3 regions of the Halorhodospira sp. 9621 genome follow, and region 1 is predicted to be linked to each of the others. Evidence: predicted binding sites of a transcription regulator. Region 1 holds the regulator's gene; each other region holds the start of a gene.

Evidence for each region. The regulator FliA, encoded in region 1, starts transcription of late flagellar genes. The targets are predictions, from matches to a motif close to GCTAAAGTTNNNNNNNNNNCNGCCGATA.
Region 2: a site for FliA is predicted at 3,269-3,296, ahead of flgM (flagellar biosynthesis anti-sigma factor FlgM). Genes of this name have one in related genera too.
Region 3: a site for FliA is predicted at 7,043-7,070, ahead of LRF89_RS08455 (flagellin N-terminal helical domain-containing protein). Genes of this name have one in related genera too.

What each region holds. Positions count from the first base shown of each region.
Region 1 is NZ_JAJNRD010000020.1:25,445-35,270, reverse strand. It holds gene flhB (flagellar biosynthesis protein FlhB) at 1-603, shown strand, start outside; gene flhA (flagellar biosynthesis protein FlhA) at 600-2,720, shown strand; gene flhF (flagellar biosynthesis protein FlhF) at 2,727-4,472, shown strand; gene LRF89_RS09700 (MinD/ParA family protein) at 4,511-5,344, shown strand; gene LRF89_RS09695 (RNA polymerase sigma factor FliA) at 5,344-6,087, shown strand; gene cheY (chemotaxis response regulator CheY) at 6,142-6,525, shown strand; gene LRF89_RS09685 (protein phosphatase CheZ) at 6,531-7,316, shown strand; gene LRF89_RS09680 (chemotaxis protein CheA) at 7,356-9,605, shown strand; gene LRF89_RS09675 (protein-glutamate methylesterase/protein-glutamine glutaminase) at 9,650-9,826, shown strand, end outside.
Region 2 is NZ_JAJNRD010000015.1:23,769-33,594, forward strand. It holds gene rpsP (30S ribosomal protein S16) at 1-221, shown strand, start outside; gene rimM (ribosome maturation factor RimM) at 237-749, shown strand; gene trmD (tRNA (guanosine(37)-N1)-methyltransferase TrmD) at 727-1,521, shown strand; gene rplS (50S ribosomal protein L19) at 1,539-1,892, shown strand; gene LRF89_RS08365 (hypothetical protein) at 1,885-2,277, opposite strand; gene LRF89_RS08370 (flagella synthesis protein FlgN) at 2,356-2,883, opposite strand; gene flgM (flagellar biosynthesis anti-sigma factor FlgM) at 2,883-3,191, opposite strand; gene flgA (flagellar basal body P-ring formation chaperone FlgA) at 3,356-4,117, opposite strand; gene LRF89_RS08385 (chemotaxis protein CheV) at 4,281-5,216, shown strand; gene LRF89_RS08390 (CheR family methyltransferase) at 5,235-6,062, shown strand; gene flgB (flagellar basal body rod protein FlgB) at 6,204-6,611, shown strand; gene flgC (flagellar basal body rod protein FlgC) at 6,618-7,187, shown strand; gene LRF89_RS08405 (flagellar hook assembly protein FlgD) at 7,205-8,089, shown strand; gene flgE (flagellar hook protein FlgE) at 8,126-9,385, shown strand; gene flgF (flagellar basal-body rod protein FlgF) at 9,432-9,826, shown strand, end outside.
Region 3 is NZ_JAJNRD010000015.1:41,118-50,943, reverse strand. It holds gene LRF89_RS08485 (sigma-54 dependent transcriptional regulator) at 1-751, opposite strand, end outside; gene LRF89_RS08480 (flagellar protein FliT) at 853-1,197, opposite strand; gene fliS (flagellar export chaperone FliS) at 1,206-1,628, opposite strand; gene fliD (flagellar filament capping protein FliD) at 1,741-3,171, opposite strand; gene LRF89_RS08465 (flagellar protein FlaG) at 3,249-3,662, opposite strand; gene LRF89_RS08460 (flagellin N-terminal helical domain-containing protein) at 3,738-5,216, opposite strand; gene LRF89_RS08455 (flagellin N-terminal helical domain-containing protein) at 5,545-6,951, opposite strand; gene LRF89_RS08450 (TonB-dependent receptor family protein) at 7,404-9,698, opposite strand.

The DNA of each region.
Region 1 (9,826 bases):
TTCTACATCTTCTTCTTCCTGCTGGCACTGTCGATGCTGGTGGTGGTGGCCATCGACATCCCCTACCAGATCTACGACCACACCCAGAAGATCCGCATGACCCGCCAGGAGGTCAAAGAGGAGTTCAAGCAGACCGAGGGCAAGCCGGAGGTCAAGCAGCGGGTCCGCGAGCAGCAGCGGGAGATGACCAACCGGCGGATGATGGAGCAGGTCCCCGATGCCGATGTGGTCATCACCAACCCGGCCCACTACGCTGTCGCGCTCAAGTACGATCAGTCGTCCATGCGTGCGCCCACGGTGGTGGCCAAGGGCGCCGACCTGCTTGCTGCGCGCATCCGCCAGATCGCCGAGGAGAACGACATCCTGATCTTCCAGGCCCCGCCGCTGGCACGGGCCTTGTATCATTCCGCCGATCTGGACCAGGAGATCCCGGGCGCGCTCTACTTCGCCGTCGCCCAGGTGCTGGCCTACGTCTACCAGTTCCAGGCCGCGCAGCGCCGCGGCTGGACGCCGCCGCAGCGGCCCGAGCCGGAGGTTCCGTCGGGCTACGACGCCGGCGGCGGTGCACCATCCGATGAGCCAGGAGGGGATAGCCGCCGATGAATTCGGCCATCGCCGATCAGATCCGCAGCCTCGGCTCCCGGGGGCTGGGTACGCCGCTGCTGGTCATTGCCCTGTTGGCGATGATGATCGTGCCCCTGCCGCCGCTGGCGCTGGACATGCTGTTCACCTTCAACATCGTCCTGTCGCTGTCGATCCTCCTGGTCACCGTCTACATCATGCGGCCGCTGGAGTTCGCGGTTTTCCCGACGATCCTGCTGGTGGCCACGCTGCTGCGCCTGGCGCTGAACATCGCCTCGACGCGGATCATCCTCCTCGACGGTCATACCGGCACCGACGCGGCGGGCAACGTCATCCAGTCGTTCGGCGAGTTCGTCGTTGGCGCCAACTACGTGGTCGGCTTCGTGGTCTTCGCCATCCTGGTGATCATCAACTTCGTCGTGGTCACCAAGGGCGCCGGGCGCATCTCCGAGGTCTCGGCGCGCTTCACCCTGGATGCGCTGCCCGGCAAGCAGATGGCCATCGACGCCGACCTCAACGCCGGGATCATCAGCCAGGAGGAGGCGCGCAACCGGCGCCAGGAGGTGGCGCAGGAGGCCGACTTCTACGGCTCCATGGACGGTGCCGCCAAGTTCGTCCGCGGTGACGCGATCGCCGGCATCCTGATCCTGCTGATCAATATCGTCGGCGGGCTGATCATCGGCATGACCCAGCACGGCATGCCGGCCGACGAGGCCGCCCGCAACTACACCCTGCTGACCATCGGCGACGGCCTGGTGGCGCAGATCCCCTCGCTGGTGCTCTCCAGCGCGACGGCCATCCTGGTCACCCGCCGCTCGGATACGCGGCGGATGACCGACGACATCATGGAGCAGCTGTTCAGCAACCCGCGGGTGCTCTGGGTCGTCGCCGGGATCATCGGCCTGCTTGGTCTGGCGCCGGGGCTGCCGCCGGTGCCGTTTCTCTTCTTCGCCGGGCTGTGCGCGCTGGGGGCGTGGTACGCCGGCAGGCGCGAGGCCGAGGCGGCCGCCGCGGCTCAGCAGCCCGCGGCATCCGAGCAGGCCGATGCCGAGCGGGAGGACCCCGAGCAGAAAGAGCTCACCTGGGACGACGTGCCCCCGGTGGACCCGGTGGGCCTGGAAGTGGGTTACGGCCTGATCCCGCTGGTCGACCGCAATCAGGGCGGGCAGCTGCTGACCCGGATCAAGGGGGTGCGCAAGAAGCTCTCCCAGGACCTGGGCTTCCTGGTCCAGCCGGTGCACATCCGCGACAACCTCGATCTGGGACCCAACGTCTACCGGGTCAGCATCCACGGCGTACCCGTGGCCGAGGGCGACGTGCAGCCCGGCCGCGAGCTGGCCATCAACCCCGGGACGGTCCACGGCGAGCTCTCCGGGACGCCGACCAAGGATCCGGCCTTCGGTCTCGACGCGGTGTGGATCGAGCCGTCGCAGCACGATTACGCGCAGACCCTGGGCTACACGGTGGTGGACGCCAGCACGGTGATCGCCACCCATCTCTCCCAGGAGGTGCAGCGCAACGCCCATCAGCTCTTCGGCCACGAGGAGGCGCAGAAGCTGCTCGACATGCTCGGCCAGAGCCAGCCCAAGCTGGTCGAGGAGCTGGTGCCCAACACCCTGAGCCTGTCCACGGTGGTCAAGGTGCTGCAGAATCTGCTCGAGGAGGGCGTGCCCATCCGGGACATGCGCTCCATCGTCGAGGCGCTGGCCGAGCACGGGCAGAAGACCAAGGACCCGGGGCAGCTGACTCAGCACGTGCGCGAGGCGCTCAGCCGCATGATCGTCCAGGAGATCGTCGGCATGCAGCGCGAGGTGCCGGTGATCACCCTGGAGCCGCAGCTGGAACAACTCTTGCTTAATTCCGTGCAGGGTGCCGGGGACGGGGGCGGCGGCATCGAGCCCGGGCTGGCCGAGCGCATGCAGCGCTCGATCGCCCAGGCGGCGGAGCGTCAAGAAGCCGCCGGTCAGCCCGCCGTATTGCTGACGTCACCGCCGCTGCGCCACTGGCTGCGGCGGCTGTCCCGCAACGTGGCGTCGGGGCTTTACGTCCTGTCCTACAACGAGGTCCCGGATGACCGGCAGGTGCGCATCATCGCCAACGTCGGTCAGGGGCAGGAGGAATCGGGCAAGCAGGGGTAACGCACCATGCGAATCAAGCGAATCTTCGCCGCCAATACCCGCGAGGCGCTGCGCAAGGTCAAGGAGCAGCACGGCCCGGATGCCGTGGTGATCTCGTCGCGCAATGTCGACGGCGGCGTCGAGGTGATCTCGGCGGTGGACTACGACGAGCGCGCCGTTCAGGCGGCGGCCCGCGCGCAGGATCCGCGGGCCGCCGAGATCCCGCCCCTGGACGGCTCGCCGGGCCCGCGCCCCGGTGAGCCGGACCTGCCCGCCGCCGAGGACGAGCCGTCCGGGCAGGCGGAGCCGGCCGAGGATGAGGCCGGCCGTGCTCGCGAGGCGGCACTGGCCCGCCTGCGCAGTCTGCGCGCCGGTGGTGCGGTGGCCGACGACGCCCTGCCGCAGCGTGAGGGGGGCGGCCCGTCCCGCGGGCGGCCGCGCATCGACACCGGCGCGGCGGAGCGGGCCCGTGCCAACGCGGCCGCCCATCGCAGTTCCGGCCAGGAGCGCAGCGGCGGCGAGCGCCGCGAGCCGCGTATCGATCTGCGCGTCGGCGGCGCCGACGAGGACGCCGAACTGTTCGACGCCCTCAGCCGCGAGCACCAGGAGGTGGAGCGCAAGCGCGCCGAGCAGCCGCGACGCGAGCCGGCCTCCCGGCCGGCGCGTGGTCGGGGCGGGGCGGCCAGCGGCGGCGAGCCCGGTGGCGACCGGGGCCAGGGGCTCGGCGGGGTCGAGCACGCCGCCGCCATGGGGGCCGCCGCCGAGGCGGCCAGCGCCGGCAACCAGGAGGGCCCGTCTACCGGGGGTGGCTCCGGTGCGAGCCGCCGTCGCGTCGAGGAGGAGCCGGCCTTCCAGGAGATGCGCGAGGAGATCCGCACCCTGCGCAGCCTCTTCGAGAACCAGCTCTCGCTGCTCGAGTGGAACCGCATGGGTCACCGCCACCCGGCCCGAGCCACGGTGATCAAACGGCTCACGGATCTCGGCATGGGCACCGAAGTCAGCCGCAAGCTGGCCGATCACATTGGCGGCGACGAGAACCCCGACACCGCCTTCCGCAAGGCGCTGGCCCTGATCGCCCGGCACCTGCCCATCGCCGGCGACGAGATCGTCGACCGCGGCGGGGTCTACGCCCTGGTCGGCCCCACCGGCGTCGGCAAGACCACCACGGTGGCCAAGCTGGCGGCGCGCTACGCCCTGCGCCACGGCCGCGAGCAGGTGGCACTGGTGAGCACCGACAACTACCGGGTCGGCGCCCAGGACCAGCTGCTGACCTACGCCCGCATCCTCGATGTGCCCGTCTACACCGCCACCAACCGCCATGAGCTGCGGACCATCGTCGACGATCTGATGGACCGCGGCCTGGTGCTCATCGACACCGTGGGCATGAGCCAGCGCGACGTGCGTCTGGCCGAGCAGTTCAAGACCCTGGGCAGCGCCGAGGGGCTGGTGAAGACCTACCTGGTGCTCTCAGCGGCCACCCAGATGGCGACGCTGACCGAATCGGTCAGCGCCTTCGCCGGCGCCGAGCCGGTGGGCTGCATCTTCACCAAGGTCGACGAGGCCTCCAGCCTGGGCGGGGCGATGACCTGCGCCCTGCGCACCAAGCTGCCTATCGCCTATCTGGCCGTGGGGCAGCGGGTGCCGGAAGACCTTCAGGCGGCCAGGGGTGATACACTCGTGCACCGGGCGTGTGCGCTGCTGGACGAGCACGTTCAGGAGGCCGACGAGGAAGCCCTGGCATTGGCTCTCGGTGGGGGAGGCGCATGTTCCTGACAGAGCCAGGCCTCGATCAGGCGGCGGGGTTGCGCAGGATGGCGAAAACCAGACCGGTCAAGGTGGTCGCCGTCACCGGCGGCAAAGGCGGGGTCGGCAAGACCAACGTCTCCGTGAATCTGGCCACTGCGCTCAGTCGCATGGGCCAGGAGGTGATGCTCTTCGACGCCGATCTGGGGCTGGCCAACGTCGACGTGGCCCTGGGCCTGTCGCCCAAGCTCAACCTCTCCCACGTGCTCGCCGGCGAGGCGAGCCTCGATGAGGTCCTCGTCGAGGCCCCCGGCGGCTTTACCATCGTGCCCGCCTCTTCGGGCACCCAGCGCATGGCCGAGCTCACCGCCGCCGAGCACGCCGGGCTGATCCGCTGCTTCAGCGAGCTCCAGCGCGAGGTGGATGTGCTGCTCGTCGACACCGCGGCGGGCATCTCCGAGAGCGTGGTCAGCTTCGTGCGCGCCTGCCGCGAACTGGTCATCGTCGCCTGCAATGAGCCCTCGTCGATCACCGATGCCTACGCCCTGATCAAGGTCCTCAACCGCTACGGGGTCGAGCGCTTCCACCTGGTCGCCAACCGCGTGCGCAGCCGCCGCGAGGGGCAGATGCTGCACCAGAAGCTGGCCGTGGCCACCGAGCGCTTCCTCGACCTGAACCTGGACTTCATCGGCGCCATCCCGGAGGATGATCGCCTACGCCGGGCGGTGCAGAAGCAGCAGCCGGTGGTCGAGACCTACCCGAACAGCCCCTCGGCGCGGGCGTTCGGTGATCTGGCGCGGCGAATCGACGCGTGGCCGACCCCCTCGGGGGCCACCGGGAACCTGGAGTTCTTCGTCGAGCGACTGATCGAATACAGCAGCATGGGGGGAGAGGTGACCTGATGAATGGTCACGCGATGTACACCGCGGTGGCACAGCAGGGCGACGAGGATCTGGTCACCCGCCACGCCTCGCTGGTCAAGCGGATCGCCCACCATCTGGCCAGCCGCCTGCCGCCGAGCGTGCAGCTCGAGGACCTGATCCAGGCCGGTATGATCGGCCTGCTCGAGGCGGCGCGCCAGTACGACTCCTCCCAGGGGGCGAGCTTCCAGACCTACGCCGGCATCCGCATCCGCGGCGCCATGCTCGACGAGATGCGCCGGCTCGACTGGACGCCGCGTTCGGTCCACCGCAAGGGCCGCGAGGTGGCCGAAGCCATCCGCAGCATCGAGCACCGGACCGGGCGGGATGCCCGCGACCACGAGGTGGCCGAGGCCCTGGGGATCTCGGTGGCGGAATACCACAATATCCTGCAGGATGTGTCCTCGGCGAAGGTCTTCAGCATCGACCAGGAGGATCCGGGCACCGGCGAGCCCCACGAGCCCGCCGGGCACGACCCCGGCCCCCTGGCCATGCTGCAGGACGAGGCGTTCCAGGGCGAGCTGGCCGAGGCGATCCGGGAGCTGCCCGAGCGCGAGCGCCTGGTCATGGCGCTCTACTACGATGAGGAACTCAACCTGCGTGAGATCGGCGAGGTGCTCGGGGTCTCGGAGTCGCGGGTCAGCCAGATCCACGGCCGGATCATGCTCAAGCTGCGCAACCGTCTCGGGGAGTGGCGGCGCGAGCAGCAGGAACGAACGGCGTAGCACGGCTTTGGCAAGGCCTCGAGATAGGGGGGCAATGTGGCAGCGGACAAGAACATGAAGATCCTCGTTGTGGACGATTTCTCCACGATGAGGCGGATCATCAAGAACCTGTTGCGCGAACTCGGCTACAACAACGTGGTCGAGGCCGACGACGGCAACACGGCGCTGCCCATCCTGCAGAAGGGCGGGATCGACTTTCTGATCACCGACTGGAACATGCCGGGCATGACCGGTCTGGAACTGCTCAAGCACGTCCGTGCCGACGCCAATCTCAAGGACCTGCCCACGCTGATGGTCACCGCCGAGGCCAAGCGCGAGCAGATCATGGAGGCGGCGCAGGCCGGGGTGAACGGCTACATCGTCAAGCCCTTCACCGCGGCGACGCTGCGCGAGAAGATCGACAAGATCTTCGAGCGGGTCCAGGCAGGCGGGGGATGAGCAGCATGCGCCGGGAGCAGGGCAGCAGCGGCGCCGACCTCGAGGCGTACCGCCGCGCCGCGCAGCAGTTACTGGAGCACGTCGACGCCGGGGACAGCGAGGGTGCCCAGACGGTCATCGACGACCTGACCCACCTGCGGGAGACCGAGCTCTTCCGCGAGCTGGGGACGCTGACCCGGGATCTGCACGAGGCGATCAAGGCGTTCAACTACGACGAGCGCCTGGCCGATATCACCTCCCAGGAGATCCCCGATGCCCGCGAGCGCCTGAACTACGTCATCACGATGACCGAGCAGGCCGCCCACCGCACCCTGACGGTGATCGAGGGCAGTGCGCCGCTGGCGCAGGAGCTGGCCGAGGAGGGGGCACGGCTGGCGGAGCGCTGGCAGGCCTTCCAGCGCCGCGAGCTCAATGTCGAGGACTTCCGCGAGCTCTCCCGCGAGCTGGATGGCTTCCTCAACCGGGTCCAGGCAGACAGCCGGCAGATCAGCGATCAGCTCAACGAGGCGTTGATGGCCCAGGACTACCAGGACCTGACCGGGCAGATCATCCGCAAGGTCATCGCCCTGGTCGAGGAGGTCGAGTCGAACCTGGTCCAGCTGGTGCGCATCTCCGGGCAGCGCTTCGAGGAGGAAGGCCAGCAGCCCTCCACCCGGCCGGCCGAGGACGCCGAGGTGGCCAGCGAGCGGATGCGCCGCGGCGAGGGGCCGACCATGCCCGGCAAGGGTGGCGACGACGTGGTCAGCGGGCAGGACGAAGTGGACGATCTTCTGTCGAGCCTGGGGTTTTAGCCCGGGCACCGAGAAGCCCAACAACAGCGGAGGCCGAGCATGGCCATCGACCTCGACGACGACATCGTGCAGGACTTCCTGGTCGAGTCTCGGGAGATCCTCGACCGGCTGGGCGAGCAGCTGGTGGATCTGGAGCAGCACGGCGAGGACCAGGATCTGCTCAATTCGGTCTTCCGCGGCTTCCACACCATCAAGGGGGGCGCCGGGTTCCTCGGGCTCGATCCGCTGGTTGAGGTCTGCCACCGCACCGAGGACGTCTTCAACCTGCTGCGCAATGGCGAGAAGCAGGTCTCGCCGGAGCTGATGGACACCGTCCTGCGCGCGCTCGATGTGGTGGTCGCGCAGTTCGGGCAGATCGAGAACGGCAGCGACCCGGAACCGGCCTCGGCGGAGCTGCTCCAGGAGCTCGACCGGCTCAAGCAGGCGGATGCCGGTGCGCCGCCGGCCGCCGCCGCAGGGGCAGCGCAGGAGCAGCAGCCGGCCTCCCAGCAAGAGCAGACCGGCGACGACAGCGACGCCGAGTTCGATGAGCTGCTCACCGCCCTGGACGACGGCGACGAGGCCGCCACCTCCGGAGGCGGCGACGAGATCACCGACGCTGAGTTCGAGCAGCTGCTCGACGAGCTCCACGGCAAAGGTCAGCACCAGGGCAAGCCGGTGGCCGAGGATCCGGCCGCGGAGGCCGCCGAACCGGCCTCGGGCGGCGGGGACGACGAGATCACCGAGGAGGAGTTCGAGCAGCTGCTCGACAGCCTCTACGGCCCCGGAGCAGCGCCCGGCAAGGACGCGTCGCCGCCGGCGGTCGAAGGCGCGGGCGACGATGCGCAAAGCGCTTCGGCGCCGCCCCCACCCGGCGCGGCCGCGGCTGGCGAGCCGCAGGCGGGCGAGCCGCAGGCGGCCGACGCGCCGGCGGCCCCCCGGGAGCCCGAGCCGGCCGCTGCGGCGGAGTCGACCCCGGCGGCGCCGCAGGCCGATGCCCCCGCCCGCAAGCCGGCCGCCGGCGGCGGCCAGGGTGGTGGGGGCGGTGGTGGTGCCGGTGCCGACAAGGGTGGCACGGGTGCCGATGCCGGGGGTGGCGGCAACAAGGTCGAGGCCTCGGTGCGGGTGGATACCGCCAAGCTCGACGAGATCATGAACCTCGTCGGCGAGCTGGTGCTGGTGCGCAACCGCCTCTCCAACCTGCGCAACGAGCTCGACGACGATCGCCTCGGCCAGGCGGTCAGCGATCTGGAGCTGGTCACCTCCGACCTGCAGTCTTCGGTGATGAAGACGCGCATGCAGCCGATCAAGAAGGTCTTCGGCCGTTTCCCCCGGGTGATCCGCGACCTGGCCCGGCAACTCGACAAGGAGGTCACGCTGGAGACCCGCGGCGAAGACACCGACCTGGACAAGAACATGGTCGAGGCCCTGGCCGACCCCATGGTCCACCTGGTGCGCAACGCCGTGGATCACGGCGTGGAGTACCCGGATGAGCGCGAGGCCGCCGGCAAGCCCCGCCAGGGCACGGTGACCCTGTCCGCCGAGCAGGAGGGGGATCACATCCTGCTGACCATCGCCGACGACGGGCGCGGGATGGACCCGGACAAGCTGCGCGGCCTGGCGGTGAAAAAGGGCATGATGGACGAGGAGTCGGCCTCGCGGCTCGATGACAAGGAGGCGTACAGCCTGATCTTCCACGCCGGGTTCTCGAGCAAGGAGGAGATCTCCGACGTCTCCGGCCGCGGCGTGGGCATGGACGTGGTCAAGAACAGTCTCTCGCGGCTCAACGGCACCGTGGACATCGACTCCGAGCTGGGCCGTGGCACGGTCATGCGCATCCAGCTGCCGCTCACCCTGGCCATCCTGCCGACGCTGATGGTCAAGGTCTCCGGGCGCAAGTTCGCCCTGCCCATGTCCGTGGTGCGCGAGATCTTCGAACTCCAGGACGTGCGCACCAACGTGGTCAACAACCGCCTGGTGGCCATCGTCCGCGACAAGGCCATGCCGCTGTTCTTCCTGGAGCGCTGGCTCAGCCAGGCCGGTGAGCCGGTGCTCACCACCAAGCGCGAGATGGCCAACGGCGAGGAGGCCGAGGACGAGCGGCAGGTCATCACGGTCATCGTCGGCAACCAGGCCGTCGGCTTTGTCGTCGACGAGGTCATCGGTCTCGAGGAGGTGGTCATCAAGCCCCTGGGCGCGCTGCTCCACGGCCTGCCGGGGCTGGCCGGCTCGACCATCACCGGCGACGGGCAGATCGCCCTGATCGTCGACATCCCGAGCCTGATCAAGGCCTACGGCAAGCGGCTGTAGGCCGCCCGGGCGCGGGGCGCGCGTCGCTCGTAGAGGAGGACTGGGTGAGCATTCGGGTTCTGGTGGTCGACGATTCCGGCTTCTTCCGCCGGCGCATCCGCGCCATGGTCGAGCAGGACCCGCGTCTCGAGGTCTGCGGCGAGGCTGGCGATGGACGCCAGGCCGTGTCCCTGGCCCAGCGCCTGTGCCCGGACGTCATCACCATGGACATCGAGATGCCC
Region 2 (9,826 bases), on a different contig from region 1:
GGCCCTTCTACCACATCGTAGTTACCGAGGCGAAAAAGCCGCGGGACGGCGCCTTCATCGAGCGCCTGGGCTACTTCAACCCCGTGGCCTCGGGGCAGGAGGCGCCGCTGAAGCTGGACGTCGAGCGCTCGAAGGCGTGGATCGCCAAGGGTGCGCAGCCGACGGAGCGTGCGGCTCAGCTGATCCGGCAGGCCGAGCGCGCCGAGCAACCGGCTCAGTAAGCCGGTCCGCGGTCCATGCCGGATCGTGAGCCCAGGCGGGTCGTCGTCGGCCGGATCGTCGGGCTGTTCGGTGTGGCGGGGTGGGTCAAGGTCTACTCCTACACCCAGCCGAAAACCAACCTGTTCGCTTACGCCGACTGGAAGCTGGCCACCGCCGACGGCTGGCGGGCTGTTCGGCTCGAGGCGGGGCAGGAGCAGGGCAAAGGCCTGATCGCCCGGGTCGCCGGCATCGATGATCGCGACGAAGCGCGGCAGTGGGTTGGCAGCGACATCGCGGTAGCGCGGGAGCTGCTGCCGGAGCCGGATCCCGGCGAATACTACTGGGTCGATCTGCAGGGGCTGGCGGTGCGCACCGTCGACGGCGTCGAGCTGGGGGCTGTCAGCCACCTGTTCGAGACCGGCGCCAACGACGTCATGGTCGTGCGCGGCGAGCGAGAGCGGCTGATCCCGTTTACCCTCGACCACGTCGTTCAGCGGGTCGATCAGCAGGAAGGCGTCATCGAGGTTGACTGGGACCCCGAATTCTAGGCGCATCGACGTCGTCACCGTCTTCCCGGAGATGGTCGAGCAGGTGGCCCGGTTCGGGGTGGTCGGCCGGGCGGCCGAGCGGGGCCTGATCGAGCTGGCTGCGTGGAACCCGCGGGACTACGCAACCGATCGGCACGCCACCGTGGACGACCGGCCCTACGGCGGTGGTCCCGGCATGGTGATGAAGGTCGAGCCGCTGCGCCGGGCCATCCAAGCGGCTCGGGCAGCGGATCCGCGCCCGGCCCGGGTGATTCACCTCAGCCCCCAGGGGGCGCGGCTGGATCAGGACGGGGTGGCGCGCCTGGCGGCCCGCGAGCGGGTGATCTACCTCTGTGGCCGCTACGAGGGCATCGACGAGCGGCTGCTCGAGGCCGAGGTGGACGAGGAGCTGTCCATCGGCGACTACGTACTCAGCGGCGGCGAGCTCGCCGCCATGGTCGCCATCGACGCCACTACGCGGCTGGTCCCGGGGGCGCTCGGGCACGAGGACTCGGCGGCCGAGGACTCCTTCGCCACCGGGCTGCTCGACCATCCGCACTACACCCGCCCGGAGGTCTACGAAGGGCAGGGGGTGCCGGAGGTGCTGCGCTCCGGGGATCACGGGGCGGTGGATACCTGGCGGCTCAAGCAGGCCCTGGGGCGGACGTGGCTGCGTCGCCCGGATCTGCTCGCCGGGCGGGAGCTGGACGAGCGGCAGCGCCGCTTGCTGGATGAATTCATCGTCGAGCACCGCGCAGGGGCGCGGGCCGGCAACGATCACGAAGAAACGTAGAACCGAGGGGAATCGTCATGAACGTCATCGACGAACTGGAGCGCGAGCAGATCGAGGCGTGCAAGCACACGGTGCCGGAGTTCGCCCCGGGCGACACCGTGCTGGTGCAGGTGTGGGTGCGTGAGGGCGGTCGCGAGCGCGTCCAGCCCTTCGAGGGTGTCGTCATCGCCAAGCGCAAGCGCGGCCTGAACTCCTCGTTCACCCTGCGCAAGACCTCCCACGGCGAGGGCGTCGAGCGGGTCTTCCAGACCTACAGCCCGCAGATCGAGAGCATCAAGGTCAAGCGCCGCGGCGACGTGCGCCAGGCCAAGCTCTACCACCTGCGCGAGCTCAGCGGCAAGGCGGCGCGCATCAAGGAGAAGATCAACTAAGGGCTTCGATTGCCCGGCTCATCCGGCTGGCGGCGGGCTCGTGGGCGGTATCGCGCACGGACTCCGCCGCCCGCTCCGGATTGTCCAGGATCCGTTCCCGGGTCTCCTCGGCCAGGGCGCGGGCTTCCTCCCGATCTCGTGGCACCTCGCCGGTGGCCGAATCCGGCCCCGAGGCGTTGACCGCCACCGGGTCGCTGGCGCGCACCGACTCCGCATCCCGGTTGCCGGCCGCCTCGGTGCGCTCCTCCCGGATCCGTTCCGTCCCCGTTGTCTCCCCGTCCCGTTCCGGGCGCAGGGCCTCCTGGCGACGCTGCTCGGCAGCGTGCTCGGCGTGGTGGGGGCGGATCGCTTCGTGGCTGGCCGTGGCAGGGTCGATCTCGGTCATGGCTGCCTCCGTCGTTCCATCCCCTGAAGATAGCACGCGGGCCGCGGCCCGGTTCGGAGGTTGCCGGAGCGGGTATTGTCAGGCGCGCGTGATGCGCCGGGAGCGGTCGCTGGCGGTGTAGCCGCCGTGGGTGCCGTAGGTGAGTTCATCGGCCCGCTCGTGGGCGCCGGTGGCCAGGTCGAGCAGGCGCCGGGTATGGTCGAGGTTGCGGTGGATGAGGCGGCCATTGGCCTCGTTGCGGGCCTGGATGGTGCGCAGCAACTGCTCCAGCTCGCCCCAGGCGGAGCGCAGCGACTCCGGTGCAGTACGCAACACCGCCCGCACGCCAGCGGTCCCCGGCGGATAGCCGGCTTCGGTGAGAACCCGCCGCAGCTGCTGCTCGGCCTCTTCCAGGGCCTCGACCTGGGCGCCCTTGCGGCGCAGGAGCTCGTCGAAGCCGTTCAGGTCCCGGTCGATCAGTTGCCGGGCCTCGGCCTCGAGGGTGGCGGCGAGTTCCCCGGCGCGCGCCTGGCAGCGCTCGACGCGCACGGCCAGGCGCTGCGCCAGCTCCGCGTCCAGCGTCTGGCGCGGAAAGCGGTCAGAGCGGCCGTGCTCCGCCGGCGTCATCACGACTCGACCAGCGCCTCAAGCTCAGCGAACTTCTTGGCGACTTTCTCGGCGTCCACCGGGTAGTCGCCGTTGGCGATCCGCTCCTTGATGGCTTCGACCCGATCCCGGTCGACTTCCGGGGTTTGGTCGATGCGTTCGCGGACCGTCTGCAGTCGTTCCGAGGTCTCGGCCTCGTCGGCGCCGCCTGCGCCCCGGGGCGGGGCGTTCGACGCCTCGTCGGCGCCGCCGCTCTTCGGGCCCTTGCCCGGCTGGGCGGTCGCGGGTCCGACGGGGCGCGGACCCCCTCCTTCGATCGGATTGGACATCGGGCTCTCCTCAAAACCTTTCCTATGCGGGCTGCAGCGCCGCTCCCTGGCCTGCATGGACCCGTGCTATCCGTATCTATCGGCGGCCCGGGCAGGAACTTGAGTCCTGGTTCCGGTTACTGTGACCCAGGTTGCCACTGACGGCAACTCCCGCCGCCTGCGGCCTAATCGCCGACCCGGACCTGGCCCTCGCCGACGACCCGTGCCTGGATCTCCCGTCCGGAGTCCAGGTTCTCCACCCGGATCCGGTCGCCTTTCTGGCCGTGCTCCAGGGCGCGGCCACGGCTGCTGATCTGGATGGCATCGCCCCGGCCGGCGGCGATGGTGACCCGGTCGTTGCGCTCGACCAGCGTCGGGGGCTGCACGTGGTTGCCGGTCACGGCCACCCCCTCGCGCAGGCTCCGGCGTACCTCCTGGCCGACCAGATCGCCGGCGTCGCGGTAGAACTCGCCGCGGACCCGGCGCGCATCCCGCGTAGCGGTGCGCAGATCCGCCGCCGCGAGCCGCTGTCCGCGGCGCAAGCTGCGTGCGGCCACCACCATCTCCGTCTTCAAGGTGGTTTCCATGCGCACGTAAACGGTCCAGGGTGCCTCTCCGCTGCAGCGCACCCCCACGGTACCGGCTTGGTGGGGGCTGCGCCCGCGGGGGATGAACCCCTCCAGCTCGCCGTCACACGCACGCAGTTTCAACCGGCCGTCCACCCCGCGGGCCTCGACCTCCACCTCGTCGTACTCGCCGGCCAGCGCCTCGCGCAGGAACACCTCCGCCGTCTCACGGATGGCCTCCGGCGACTGGGTGCTGGCCTGCGCCGCCGCCGGGGCCAGGACCGTCAGCGCCAACAATACGACGGCCAGGCGCCAGGCGGGCGACGGTCGCGCACTGCGCCCGACCCTGCGGGCGGGGGTGGCGCCGGCGGGTCTGCTCATCGGTCCGCGCGCAACCTCCATTCGGTTGGTGATCCTCCGGAGAAATATGCAAAGGGTGTGCCGCGGCGTCGGCCGCTTTCCCTGATCCGGCTACCGGATTAACATGACGCCAACGGGCGGGGGCCAGCCCCCGGGACGTACGCCGATAAGGGAGCCGTCAGCGATGGCCGGAATCATGAGCTCCGTCGACCAGCGGACCCAGCTGGCTGGCCATAACCGCATGGAGCTGCTGCTGTTCCGTTTCGAGGGGCGGCAGCGCTACGGGATCAACGTGTTCAAGGTCCGCGAGGTCATACCGGCCCCGGAGCTCAGTTACGTGCCGCATGCCCATCCGGCCTCCCTCGGCATCGCCTACGTCCGCGGCCACACCCTCTCGGTGCTCGATCTGAGCTACGCCACCGGCAACGGCGCCATCACCAAGGAAGAAGGCAACTACATCATCGTCACCGAGTACAACCGTCAGGTCCAGGGGTTCCTGGTCGGCGGGGTGGACCGGATCGTCAACATCAACTGGCAGGACGTGCTGCCGCCGCCGAGCGGGGGCAGCGCCGGCAGCTACCTGACCGCCGTGGCGCGCTACGACGGGCAGATGATCCAGATCGTCGACGTCGAGAAGGTCCTCGCCGAGGTTCAGCGTGCCGGCGGCGCCGATCCGGAGGTCACCGAGGGCGGTGGCGTGGATCACGCCGAGGGCTCCGAGGCTTACAAGGTCCTGGTGGTGGACGACTCGGCGGTCGCCCGGGGGCAGATCAAGCGCACGCTCGAGGAGATCGGTGTGCGCGTGGTCACCAAGAACAACGGCCGCGAGGCGCTGGAGCAGCTGCGCACCTGGAAGGATCAGGATCCCTCCGGGCTCGACGATCTGCTGATGGTGGTCTCGGACATCGAGATGCCGGTGCTCGACGGCTACACCCTGACCCGATCGATCCGGCAGGATCCGGGGCTTGCCGGGGTCCACGTCCTGCTCCACTCCTCGCTCAGCGGTGTCTTCAACACCGAGATGGTGCGTCGCGTGGGGGCCGACGAGTTCCTGGCCAAGTTCCACTCCCGGGAGTTGGCCGAGCGGGTCGGCGCCCGGCTGGCCGAGCGAGGGGGATGAGCATGCAAGGAGGACGGTTTGGCCGCGCTTTCCGTGGGTGAAGAGGAGTACCAGGCGTTCGCACGGTTCCTGGAGCGCGCCTGCGGGATCGTCCTTGGGCCGAGCAAGCAGTACCTGGTGGCCAGCCGGCTCGGGCCGCTGCTCGAGGCCGAGCGCATCCCGGATCTGGCCACCCTTGTCCAGCGGCTCGAGCAGCGCCCCACCGCCGATCTCAAGGGGCGGGTTATCGAGGCGATGACCACCAACGAGACCCAGTGGTTCCGCGACCGCTTCCCCTTCGACGTCCTGCGTCGGCACCTGCTCCCCGAGATGGAGCGCCGCCGCGTCTGGCCGGTGCGCATCTGGTCCGCGGCCTGCTCCTCCGGGCAGGAGGCGTACTCGATCAGCATGACCGTCGACGAGTACAACGACAGCGGCGGGCGTATGGAGGCCGAGATCCTCGGGACCGACATCTCCACCGCGATGGTCGAGGAGGCGCGGCGGGGGCGTTATACCGCCAACGTGGCGCGCCGCGGGCTGGCGCCGGAACGCCAGCAGCGGTTCTTCGATGCCGTCGGCGAGAACACCTGGGAGGTCAAGCCCGCCGTGCGCCGGCGGACCAGCTTCCGCGTCCACAACCTGCTGGAGAGCTACGCCGGTCTGGGTCGATTCGACATCGTTTACTGCCGCAACGTGCTCATCTACTTCGGCTGGGACTCGCGGCGGGATATCGTCCAGCGCATCGCCGAGGTGACCCGCCCGGGCGGGTACCTGATCGTCGGGGCGTCGGAGTCCCTCGCCCGGCATTCCGACGAGTTCGAGCTGGTCCGCCTCGATGGCGGTGTGGTCTACCGGCGCCGCGGCTGACGGACAGACCCTGCCGCCGGGCGGCAAGCGCTTGCCGCCCGTTGCCGCCTTCTTCCGGCTTAGTCGTTGATCCGCCAACCCCGCGTGCCTGGCACGCGATCTGCATAAAGGTCCCGTGAACGAACACCACGGGAGTCCGCCATGCGGATCGGCTTCGATCAGGCCTTCTCGGTACCCGAGCAGGCCATGCGCCTGCGCGGCGAGCGGCACGAGCTGCTCGCCTCGAACATCGCCAACGCGGACACGCCCGGCTACAAGGCGCGTGATATGGATTTCCGCGAGGCCATGCGCCAGGCCAGCGAACCGCAGCCCCAGCCGTTGCAGGCGACGCATGCGCAGCACGTGCAACCGCCGCCTTCATCCACCATGGCGGCAGGCGATCCGAAATCTTTATACCGGGAGCCCCACGCCGCCTCGCTCGACGGCAACACCGTCGAGATGCACGTCGAGCAGGCCAAGTTCGCCGAGAACGCCGTGAACTACCAGGCCGCCGTGGACTTCCTCAACGGCCGGATCCAGAAGCTCACCGGCGCCATCCGAGGGGAGTAAGCGAACATGTCCTTGATGCACGCCATCGACGTCGCCGGCACCGGGATGAACGCCCAGCAGCTGCGCCTGAACACCGTGGCCAGCAACCTGGCCAACGCCGAGACGGTCGCCTCCAGCCCCGAGGAGGCGTACCGCGCCCGGCAGCCGGTTTTCGCCGCGGCGCTCCACCAGGCCCAGGGCGGCTATCCGCAGGGCGGCGGACCGCAGCCGGCGCAAACCCCCGGCTGGGCCGAATCCGGCGGGCCGGTGGATCGGGTCAGCCCGGTGAGCTTCCAGCGTCAGTTCTTTGGCGGCGAGCCCGCCGGTGTGCCGGCGGCCGGCGACCCTTGGGCCAGCCCGTCGCCCAGCGTGCCGGTCTTCATGCCGGGTGTGGTGGAGAGCGACGCCGAGATTGAGCCGCTGTACAAGCCGCACCATCCGCAGGCGGATGACGACGGCTACGTCTACCGCTCCAACGTGAACTCCGTCGAGGAGATGACCAACATGATCTCCGCCTCGCGGTCGTTCCAGAACAACGTCGAAGTCATGAACACCTCGCGGGATCTCATGCTCGAGACCCTGCGCCTCGGCCGCTGAATCCGGGAGGAGCGACCATGCTCGATCCGAGCCAACTGATGGGCGGGGCCGCCGGTGGCGGCCAGAAGGCCCCCAAACCGCCGAACGCCGGTGACGGCGGATCCGGTAAGCCGGGCGGCGGGGCCACGCAGGGCGTCGCCGAGGGTGTGCAGGCGGCGCAGAAGGCGGCCGAGAAGCCCGTGGGCAGTGGCCCCGCCGGCGGTTCGCGCGGCGAGCCGTCCGGTTCGGTCGCCCGGTCGGGCTATGAGGCGCTGCCCGAGGATCTGCGCAGCATCCCCGACGAGAAGGACGACGGCGACCCGCAGAGCATCGGCCACGAGGACTTCCTGGAGCTGATGATGGTCCAGCTCGAGAACCAGGATCCGACCGACCCGCAGGACACCGAGCAGATGATGGGGCAGATCGCCCAGTTCACCACGGCCTCGGGGATCGAGCAGCTGCAGTCGGACTTCCGCGAGTTCTTCGAGCACATGCGCTCGGATCAGTCGCTGCGCGCCTCGCAGCTGGTCGGCCGTGAGGTGGTCACCGAGAGCCGCGAGGCCTATCTGCCCGAGGATGGGGAGATGGAGGCGCTGCTCCAGCTCGAGCGCTCGGCCCCCAATCTGACCGTCGAGATCGAGAACGAGGCCGGAGAGCGGGTCCATCGTGAGCAGCTTGGCGAGATGGAAGAGGGCGAACACCCCTTCACCTGGGACGGTACCGACAACGACGGCCAGCGCATGCCCCAGGGCACGTACCAGGTCAACGCCTACGTTGAGGACGGTGATGAGCGCGAGCCGGTGCCCACCCTGGTGGGTGCGCCGGTGACCAGTGTCTCGGTGGGGATGGACGGCCGGCCGCCGGAGCTCAGCGTGGCCGGGCTCGGTGAGATGTCGCTATCCGACGTCAAGCGCATCCGATAAGACGAACAAGAGCAGCGGGGATCGAGGAGATCAGCCATGTCATTCAACATCTCGCTAACCGGGATCAACTCCGCCTCCAAGGACCTGGAGACCACCAGCAACAACCTGGCCAACGCCGGCACTACGGGCTTCAAGGAGTCGCGGGCGGAGTTCAACGACCTCTTCGCCATGGGCCCGATGGGCATCCCGCAGCTGGCCGTGGGGCAGGGGTCGCGGCTGGCCAACGTCGGCCAGATGTTCAGCCAGGGGTCCTTCGAGTTCACCGAGCGCAGCCTGGATCTGGGTATCGAGGGGCGCGGCTTCTTCCGCCTTGAGGACGACGGCGAGGTCAGCTACACCCGGGCCGGTCAGTTCGAGGTGGATCGCGACGGCTACATCGTCAACAACACCGGCAAGCGCCTGACCGGCTTCCAGACCGACGAGGACGGCAGCCGCATCGGCGACGGTCGCGACCAGCTTCAGCTGCCCACCGACGGGATCCCGGCGCGTGCCAGCGAGAACGTCGAGATCGCCGCCAACCTCAGCGCCGATGCCGAGGTGATCGATGAGGGTGTGGCGTTCGATCCGGACGACAGCGAGACTTTCACCGAGTCGACGACGACCACCCTCTACGACTCCCAGGGCTCGGCCCGGGACGCGACCTTCTACTTCCGCAAGGCGGGCAACAACGAGTGGGATGTCTACACCCAGATCGACGGGGTGGACTACGATGCGGCGGGTGCCGAGGGTGAGGATTTCTTCGGCCCGCACCGTCTCACCTTCGACACCTCCGGTTCGCTGGTCGATGCCGAGGGCGATGATGAAGGGCGGATCGCCAGCCTCGAGGAGATCCCGCTGCTCGCCGAGGTGGACGACCTGGACATCGACATCGACTTCGGCGAGATGACCCAGTTCGCTCGGCCGTTCAACGTCACCAACGTCTCCCAGGACGGCTACACCGCCGGCGAGTTCGAGAACATCAACGTCGAGGGCGATGGCACCATCCTGGCCCGCTACAGCAACGGCGAGGCCCAGGCCGTCGGTCAGGTGGCGCTGACCAGCTTCCCGTCGGAGGAGAACCTGCAGTCCGTGGGCGAGACCTCCTGGCAGGCGACCCGCGATGCCGGGGATCCGCTGATCGGCGTGGCCGGTCAGGGCCAGTTTGGCCGCATCGAGAACGGCGCCCTGGAGCAGTCCAACGTGGAGGTCTCCGATCAGCTGGTGAACATGATCACCGCGCAGCGCAACTTCTCCGCCAATGCGCAGATGGTCAGCACCCAGGATCAGGTGACTCAGGAGATCCTCAACATCCGCTAACGGGGTGTCCCCTCCCGCCGCGGCGGGGCAGAACGGGTAGAGGCGTATGGATCGTCAACTGTATGTGGCCATGACCGGGGCGAAGCACTCCCTGGAGGCGCAGCACCACAACAACCAGAACCTGGCCAACGCCAGCACCCCGGGCTTCCGCGCCGACCTGGACAGCTTCTACCAGGCGCCGGTCTACGGGCCCGGCTTCGCCACCCGGGCCTACGCCGAGGAGCTGCGTGCCGGGACCGACTTCAACCCGGGGCCGATCGAGACCACCGGGCGCGACCTGGATGTGGCCATCCAGGACGAGGGCTGGTTCGTGGTCCAGGCCCCGGACGGCGACGAGGCGTACACCCGGCGCGGCGATTTCCAGACGACGCCCGAGGGGCTGCTGACCACCGGCGATGGCCACCTGGTCATGGGCGAGGCCGGGCCCATCTCGATCCCGCC
Region 3 (9,826 bases), on a different contig from region 1:
GCTCCTGGAGCACGCGCAGCAGCTTGACCTGCATGTGCATGCTCATGTCCCCGATCTCGTCGAGGAAGACCGTGCCGCCCTGGGCCATCTCGAAACGGCCCTGCCGGGCGCTGATGGCGCCGGTAAACGCACCCTTCTCGTGCCCGAAGAGCTCGCTCTCGAGCAGGTCGGCGGGGATGGCCCCGCAGTTGATCGGCACAAAGGGTCTGGCCCGACGGGAGGAGCGCGCGTGGATGTTGCGCGCCACCACCTCCTTGCCGGTGCCCGACTCACCGAGGATCAGCACGCTGGCGTCGGTGTCGGCCACCTGCTCGATGAGGCTGGTAACCCGCTGCACACCGCGGCTCTCGCCGGCCAGCCGCGGCGCCCGCCCGGCGGCACCGTGCTCGCGGTGGCGGACGTTGTGGCTCAGGGCCTGACGCAGGGCGGCGGTGAGCTGGCCCTGACGCAGCGGCAGATCGAGCACCCCGAGGACACCGTGCTGCGGATCACCGCCACGGCGCCGCGCATCGGCATCCGGCGCAATGAGAAAGACGGGCAGCTCGGGCCGGCTATCGACGAGCCGCTGCAGGCAGGCGCGCTCCTGTCCGTCGATGCCCACCAGCGCCGCGGCCAGCCCAGGGTGGCGGGTAGCGGCGCCGCCGGCATCGCCGGCCTCGGCGGGGATGGGTTCGTGTTCAAGGAATTGCAGCACCGTCTCGACACCCGACCGGCGCTCCGCGTCGCTGTCGACCACCAGGACCTGAACCAACGCTCCCCTCCGATGACGGATCGCCTGTCTGCGAGGGGGCGAGTTTACGCCGGGTTAACTAGGCCGTCAAAAAAACGACACAGCCGCCGGCAAGGTGTTTCCTAGCCGGAACAGCGCGAGTAGGCGTCGTGGACCTCGCGGTGGTGCTGCTCGTCGCGCGAGGCGGCGCCGAGGCGATCGCGCTCGGCCTCCATCAGCGCCCGGACCGCGCGGTCGCACTCGAGCGATTGGGCCAGCGCGCGGCGAGCCAGGTCAGCGCCGGGGTGGTCCGGGTCTTCGGGCAACCCGCGGGCATGCGCCTCGCGCAGTCCATTGCGCTCCATGACCCCGTCCCAGTCCCCGGCCTCTGCGCAACGGCGCATCTGCCGGGACAGCTCCAGCAGGCGTCGGGCCGAGGCGGCCACCGCCGCCCGCCCGTCGCCGCCCTTGGCGCTGCCGCCGCCCACGCGCCCCCCTACTGGCCGCGGGCGGCGGCCGCCTCGGCAGCGTCGCGGGTACGCACCTCCGGCGGGATAGCGTCCCAGGCGCTCTTGATCTCGCGCATCAACGAGGCGACCTCATCAAGGTGCTGGACCTCGTTCTGGGCGTTCGCCTCCACCAGGCGGCGCTGCATGTAGGTGTAGAGCTCCTCGAGGTTGCCGGCGATCTCGGCACCGCGCTCGTGGTCGAGCCCGGAACGCAGGCCGTCCAGGATGGAGATGGACTTGCTGATCAGCTCGCCCTTGAGGGCGATCTCCTGGCGCTCCATGGCGCCGCGGGCCTGGGCGACTCGGTCGAGGAACCCGTCCATGAGCAACTGCACCAACCGGTAAGGGTCGGCGTAGGCCGTGCTGGAGTAGGTCCCGACTTGTTGGTATTGGTTTATGCCGCGATGCATGCTCATATCCCGTTCCTACTCTTGGGGGTAGTTGGTTCGCGCTCTATCCTTTTAGCGGCTGCTACCCATGATCCTTGAGGGCGGAACCTCCGTTCCGGAAGCTTCTGACCGCTTAATCCCGACTGTTCATGGCCGCCAGGCGCTGCTCGAGGAACTCCGAGGTCTGATTGAGTTCAGCGACCCGCGAGTCCATCCGCGAGAACTGGCTGCGCAGCTGCTCCTCGCGCCGCTCCATGCGCCGGTCGAGGCGCTCGCGATCGTCGGCGATACCGTCGAGGCGGCGCTCGACCCCCTCGGTGCGCATGTCGATCACGCTGTCGCGGCCGAGGGCGTTGTCGAGCACCCCCTCCAACCGCGACATCACCCCGCTTTCCGGGTCAGTCATCATGCGCGTGACCAGCTCCGAGTGCTTGCCAACCATCTGTTGCAGGCGCTCGCCATCGAGTTCCAGGGTGCCGTCCCGGTTGGTGCGCACACCGAGATCCCCCAACGATGAAATCGGCGCCCCGTCCAGGGCCTCCACTGGCTCGTTGAGGGACCGGCTCAGCTGCGAGAGGAGGTTGCGCAGGGTATGGTCCCCCTGCAGCGGGCCGGCCTTCTCGGTCTCGGGGTCGTAGTCCGAGAGCTGGTTGAGCTGCGCCCGGACCTGATTGAACGAGTCGACCAGACGCTGGATATTCTCTTCGGCCAGCCCGGTCTGCTGTTCGATGGAGATGCGGCTGCGCCCCTCGTCCTGGAGGCTGATGGTGGCGCCCTCGATGGCCCCCTCGATGCGGTTCTCAGGGCGGGTGACGCGCATGCCGTCGATGGTGACTACGGCGTCGCTGGCCGGGCGGATCTCCTGAAAGGCGCCGGCGGGCTCGCCGGTCTGGGGATCGGCGACGTTGTACTGCAGGGCGGAGAGATCGCCCTCGTCCGCTTCCGGATCCTGCTCGGCGCGGATCTGGGTAATGGCATTGGTCTGACCGGTCTGCTCGGTAGCCAGGGCCAGCCGCGGCCCGGCGCCATCATCGACCACCGAGGCGCGCACGCCCTCGGCCTGGGCATTGATGGCGTCGCGGATGCCGAGCAGGGTGGCCGACTCCTCGTCGATGGTGACCGCCTGCTCGTTGCCCTGGCCGTCGGTGATCATCAGCCGGCCGGTGCCGACCGGATCGGCGCTGTCCTCGAACACGCCGCTGGCCGTGGCGATGCGCTGGGTCCGCGCCAGCTGCTCCACCTCCACGTCGTACTGGCCCGGGCGCGCCTCCTCGCTGGCCGAGACCCCGGCCACACTGGTGTTGCTCGATTCCGCATCGATGCCGGAGTAAGCGCCGGGATCGCCCAGCCCCTGGACGGCCTCCTGGAGTTCGCCGATGACCCCTCGCATCTGCCCCAGGGCCTCGAGCTTCTCCTGCAGTTCTTCCTCGCGCCGGCCCAGGCGCTGCTCCGTGGGTGCCCGCTCGGCCTGGACCAGGTCTTGGACCATCTTGTTAGTGTCGATGCCGGAGCCGACGTCCATCTGGCTCGGCATGTTCGGCATCTGATCCAGCGGTGAGACCATATCGGGTCACCTCTCGAGGTATCGCTAGCGGGCCTGCCCGGTGGACCCTTCCGGCGGCGGATGCGTTCCGGCCACGCTCAGGCCTCCCCGTTGAAGAGCAGCCCCTGAACCTCGCGCATGCGCGCAGCGATGGCCAGCATCTCTTCCGGGGGGATCTGACGGACCACGTCGTCGGTGCCGCGGACGTAGACAGTGACCACCGTCTTGCCGGTGTTGTCGTCGACCCGGAACTCCAGGTCCCGGCCGACGCGCTGCATGAATTGCTCCATGCGCTCCACCGCCCGGGCAAGCGCCTGGGGATCCTCCGCCTTGAAGTGATCCAGCGGCTCGAGCTCGGACAACGGCACGCGGGAGCGCTCTTCCGTCTCGGCGGCGGGGACCGGTGCTGCCGTGTCCTGCTCGGGGGCAAGGCGCCCCCCGTCCCCCTGCTCGGTTGGCCGCGACCAGTTGATGCTGCTGGTCACGGAACTCACCTTGTGCATTTCACTCATACAGCCTCCCGACCGGCCCTGCTACCAGGCCCCTGGGCCGGGTTCCGGAAGGCTCCCCGGAGGTCCCGGCCGTCGTTACTGCTGCAACAGCTGTGCCACTTGCTGCGGGATCTCGTTGGCCTGACCCAGCACCGAGGTCCCCGCCTGTTGCAGGATCTGCGTCCTTGTCATCTCGGCCGTCTCCTCGGCGAAGTCGGCATCCAGGATCCGCGAGCGGGATGCGCTCAGGTTCTCCGAGGAGATGTTCAGGTTGTTGATGGTGGCGTCAAAACGGCTCTGGATCGCGCCCAGATCGGCCCGGGTGTTGTTGATCTGCTGCAGGGCGAAGTCCACCGCCACGATGGTATCGGAAGCGGTCTCGCGGGTGCGCACATCAACCGGGTCGACCCCGCCGATGGTGTACGCCTCCGCCTGCAGGTCCTCGTAGTCATCGCCGGGCTGCCAGTTCTTCAGGCCGATCTGCCCCAGGTCTGCATCGTCGTCGCCATCCACCGGTTCGACCCGCAGCTCGCCGCCGATCTCGGTGGAGAGGGTGATGCCGCGCTCGACGATGAGCCCGGTGCTCTCCTCGTCGGCGCGATCCAGCCCCTGGCCGATCTCGGTCCCACCAACACCGATGGCATCTTCGGCGTCGTCCGAGAAGTACTCGAGCTCGAAGTCGCTGTTGGAGACGAAGGACCAGCCGTTTTCCCCGTTCTCCAGGCGCACCCCGGTCTCCGAGGCCCGGTCGTTAACCCGGGCGGCCAGTTCGCCGATGTCCGTGACGCTCTCGTCAAGCTCGATGGCGTGGTCGTTGATACGCAGCTGACCGCGCTCGCCCTCACCCAAGCCGTCAAACTCTACCGCCTGGGTCTCGGCCCGGTCGGCGCGCATGGCGGACACGCCGGTTTCGGCCTGGCGCTCGTTGATCTCGCGCGCCACGTCGTTGAGCCCGCGCGCATCGCCCAGGTCGATCTCGTGACCGTTGACCTGCAGCCCGCCCGGGAGCTCCACACCGGGACCACCGGCGGCCTGATGCACCGCCCGCCCCTCGGCCACATTGGCGCCCAGGTTCTCGGCGCGGACGTCCACGCCGCCGGCGTTAATGGTCTGGCCGCGGTTCGGCCCGACCTGGAAGACCAGCTCGCGCAGGGTGCCGTTGAGCACGTTCTGCTGGTTGAACTGGGTTGTCTCGGCGATCCGGCCGATCTCCTGCACGGCGGCCTGCACCTCGCGGTCGAGCGCGGCGCGATCCGACGGCGAGTTGGTGTCGTTCGCCGCCTGCACCGCCAGCTCGCGGACCCGCTGGAGCAGGTTGCTCATCTCTTCCATGGCGCCTTCCGCGGTCTGGGCGAACGAGATGCCGTCGTTCGCATTGCGGGCGGCCTGATCCATGCCGTTGATCTGGCCGGTGAAGCGCTCGCTGATCGCCAGCCCAGCCGCATCGTCCCGGGCGCTGTTGATGCGCAGCCCCGAGGAGAGCCGCTCCAGGGCCACCTCCTGATCGCCCCGGGAAGAATTCAAGTGCCGTTGCGCGTTCAGCGATGCAACGTTGGTGTTGATCACCTGTGCCATGACCCGTCTCCTCACGTCTGACGCCGTTACGGCGCCGTTTCGCTGACCCCAGCACGAGCGAACCTGTTCGCTTGGGCTCGCGTCTCGCGCTCTTGCCCAAACGTATCGGCGCTCCCTGGCAAAGCTTTAACGGTTCCGTTGTCCACCAACGGTCACCGCCGGGGTCGGCCCGCGTGGGTTCAGGTCATGGCCCGGGGTCTCACCTCCTTCTCTTTATCCGCGTCCGTTCACGGAAGAATCCCGAATCTGCTGCGGGTCATGGCACCGGTCTCGGGGTCAGCGAGCCGGTGGCGGAGCCCGGGGGGTCAGCCGGGCTCCGCCTCGGGTCTTACTGCAGCAGGGTCAGGACGTTCTGCGGGGCCTCGTTGGCCTGGGCCAGGACCGAGGTACCGGCCTGCTGCAGCACCTGGGCGCGGGTCATGGCGGCGGTCTCGGCCGCGAAGTCCGCATCCAGGATCCGGGAACGGGAAGCTTCCATGTTCTCGGAGACGTTCTGCAGATTGCTGGTGGTGGCCTCGAAGCGGTTCTGCACCGCACCCAGGTCGGCCCGGGCGTCGTTGATCTGCCCCAGGGCGAAGTCCACCGTACGGATGGCGTCATCGGCGTCGGTCCGGGTGGCCACGCTCAGCGCATCCGGCCCGCTGACCCGGTGACGGCTCATCTCCATTTGCTCGTCGGACATCCCGAGCGCCCCGAGGGTGTCGGCGTCACCATTGACGTCGATCCGCTGGCCCAGGTCGGTGGAGAGTTGGATGCCGCGCTCGAAGCGCATCCCACTCTCCTCGCCTTCGAGCCCGAGATCGCCGATGGGGCTGTCGTCACCCGGCTCGATGCGGAAATCGGACTCGGAGACGAAGCGCACTTGGTCGCCGTCCATCTCGGCACGGACGCCGGTGTCGCCGGAGGCGGCGTTCACCTCGTCGACGAACTCGCCGACGCCGGCATCCTCACCGATGCTGATGGTGGTGCCGTTGATCTCCAGGCTGGCGCCACCGTCATTGTTGAAGTCGAACGACTCGGTGGTGGCCCGGTCAGCGCGGAACGCCGTCACACCGGTGGCACGGGACTGGGCGTTGATGGCGTCCATGGCGTCGGAGACGTTGCGCGAGCCACTGACGTCAATATCCAGCCCGTTGATGTTGATCGAGCCATCCAGGTCCAGATCGCCGTAGTTGCCTTCCTCATCGAGAACGCGCTGCACCGCCTGCCCCTCGCCGATCTCGGCGCCGAGGTTGTGGCCACGCACATCGACACCGCTGGTGTTGATGCTCTGGGCCCGGTTGGCACCCACCTGGAAGACCAGCTCGTCGAGCGACCCGTCCAGGATGTTCTGGTTGTTGAACTGGGTGCTGGAGGCGATCCGGTCGATCTCCTGCACCGCCTGCTGCACCTCGGCCTCCAGGGCCTGGCGGTCCTCGGCGGTGTTGGTGTCGTTGGCCGACTGCACCGCCAGCTCACGAACCCGCTGCAGGAGGTTGCCCATCTCCTCCATGGCGCCCTCGGCGGTCTGGGCGTAGGAGATGCCGTCGTTGGCGTTGCGCTCCGCCTGGTTCATGCCACCGATCTGCGAGGTGAAGCGCTCGCTGATCGCCAGGCCGGCGGCGTCGTCGGCCGCGGAGTTGATCCGCTTGCCCGAGGAGAGCCGCTCCAGGGCCTGCTGCTGCTCGCCCTGACTGGCGCTCAGATGCCGCTGACCGGTGAGGGACGCAATGTTGGTGTTGATGACCTGTGCCATTGCCTTTGCTCCTTGTGCTCCGCTGTTTGGAAGGCCCCGGCGGCGAGCTCTTGCCGCCTGCCGGTACCCAGTCTTTCGCCTTCACTTACCGTATCGGCGATCGGCGGCAAGGCTTTACCCCTTTGGCGGCAAAAATTTTCCATACGCGGCAATCCGGTGGCACAGAGCGGCAAGCAGGGGCCACATCCTCGTATCTGACTGTTTGGGCAGGGTATTCAGGGGCAGCATGTTGCCACGACAGGCAACCGAGAGCACCACGGAGGGTGACCCGACGGCGGCGGGCGGCAAGCGCAGCGGCAAGAGCGGGTCGCGCCGCGACCCGTGAGGCGGGCAAAAAAGTGCCGGGGAGGATGCCCTCCCCGGCAATCAGGCGCCGATCGTTCGGCTGGAGGAAGCCGCCAAGGCGGCAGGCATGAGCACCCCCTAAGCTACGGGTGACCCGTGACGTGGGATCAGAAGTCGACGCGCATCCCCGCCCAGTAGGTCCGCGGCGCGCCGGGCCGTGCCCCCGCCGGGCGGTGGTGGGCGACGTAGGTCTCGTCGGTGAGGTTCTCGATGCTCCCGAGCAACCGCACATTGTCCATCAGCTGATAGTGGGCGGAGAGATCGAACAGCCAGCGGGAGTCGATCTTCAGATCGTCGTAGTCCCGATCCGCCAGCGCGCGGGTCTCGGAGACGTAGTTGGCGTTCAGGTTGACGCGCCAGTCAGCCTGGCCCACGCCGGCACTGAGGTTCAGCTGGTGCTCGGGGATCTCCGGCAGGCGGTCACCCTTGCGGGCGTTGGCCAGCTGATTGGGGCCATCGTCGATGTCTTGACGAAACTCGCTGTCGGTGAAGGTGTAGCTGACGCTGACCGGGAGCTGGACGGGCAGGTCCTGGCTCTGACCCAGATCGTGCATCCACAGCGCCTCCAGGCCCCAGACGTGAACCTCGCCAGCCGAGACCAGTTCATCATCGGTCTGGCAGGCCCCGCCGACGTTGGTGCACTCGTAATTGATGTTGGAGTAGTCGTTGAAGAAGCCGATGACCTCCGCCTGGGTATACATGTCGCTGAACCGGAAACCGGCCTCGTAGTTGACGCTGCGCTCCTCATCGGCCTGCGGGTCGGCACCCGACGGCGCGAACCCGCGGTGGACCCCGCCCAGGACGCTCCACTGATCATCGATGGCGTAGGTGGCGCCCATGCCAGGGACCCAAACCCGATAGGTGTTGGAGTAGGAACCGTCCGCATCGAGGTTGGCGGTGGTGCGCCCCGGACCATCCCACTGCTTGCGATCCACATCGATGTTCTCGTAACGCACACCAGGAACCAGGGTCCACGAACCGCGCTCCATGGTGTTCTGCACGTGGAACGCATAGGCCTCGGCGGAGGTGACCCGATTGGTGGTCTCACCCGGTTCCTCGTGTTCGTCGAGAACCATCATGCCGTTCTGCATCTCGAACGAGTCCTGCCACTGCTCGCGGTCCTCCTCGTCCTCGTGGTAGCGGAAGCCCACCTCCATGTCGTGATCCCAGCCGAAGGCCTGGAAGAGGTGGCCGGCCTGCACCTGGATGCCCTGGGCGTAATACTCGCGATTGTTGGCGCGGACGTTGCCGCGGGCGTCGTCGTCAATGCTAAGCCCCGCGTCATAGGCGGTGTCGAAGCCACCGAGGATCCAGGCCAGTTCGTCTTCGTGGTCGCCCGGGTCGCGGAGGATGTCGGAGATGCCCGTAAAATCACCGCTACCGCCATCCACCTCATGCAGCTTGTACCAGTTGCGCACGGTATCGGTGCGGTAGAGCGTGGTGGTGACGTCGGTATCCACCGTGGGCTGGAAGTAATGGCGGACCTGGTAGAGGTCGTTCTCGGTGTTGATCTCGTCGAGCTGCGAGCCCGCGTAGCGCCGGTGTGGGTTGTCGTCGAAGTCGTCGGGGAGCAGGCCCAGGTAGGTGTCGTGGACGGTCCGCCGATCGCGCGCGTATTTGAACTCCACCTCCTGGTAGACCTCGGCGGTGGGGTCGCTGGCCCACATCCCCTTGGCGACGAAGTTGTTGCGGTCGAAGCCGGTGTTCGGCACCGGATTGTTGGGCTTGTTGGACTGATCCCCGGAGAGCGGATGGTCGAGTTCCTTGAAGCCGTCGCTCTGCTCCGTGTAGCTCTCCAGCAGCCAGCCGAACTGCCCCTCGCGGCCGCCGATGTGGGCGTGGGCGCGCCGCCCGTTGTCCGAGCCCAGGCGCCCCTCCACCTTGCCGGAGCGCTCCTGGGGGATCGGCGTGGAGGTCATGTTCAGGGCGCCGCCGACGGTGTAGGGGCCGTGCTTGATGGCGCTCGAGCCCTTGCGCACCTCGACGTTGTCCATGCGCCCCATGGGCGGAAAATAGTAGGCCGCCGGTGCGGCGTAGGGCGCCGGCGAAGCCGTCAGCACCCCGTCCTCCATGACCGTGATGCGCGCGTTCCGCTCCGGGTTCACGCCGCGCATGCTGATGTGCGGGAACTGGCCGTAGCCCTCCTCCTCCGCGACATTGACCCCGGGGATCTGGCGCAGGATGCGGTGCGGATCGGTGTACCCCTGCCGATCGATATCCTCCCGGCTGAGCACCTGCGCCGAGCCGGCGGTATCCTGCACCCGGTCCGGGCCACCGGTGATCATGATGCGATCGAGCAGGCGGGTCTCCGCATCGCCGGATTCCGCGTGCGCCGCGCTCAGGGCGCCCCCTGCCAGGACCGCAGCAGCCGCAACCCCCCAAGGCCTTACTGTCTGACTCATAATCCCCTCGTTCTGTTATCCGTGCCGATGTGCGCAATACGTATACTAGTGATAACGATTCGCGTTTCCAAGAGACGGCCATGCCGCCGGCAGGCCTTTCCCATCGGCGTTTTCGATAACCGGAACCC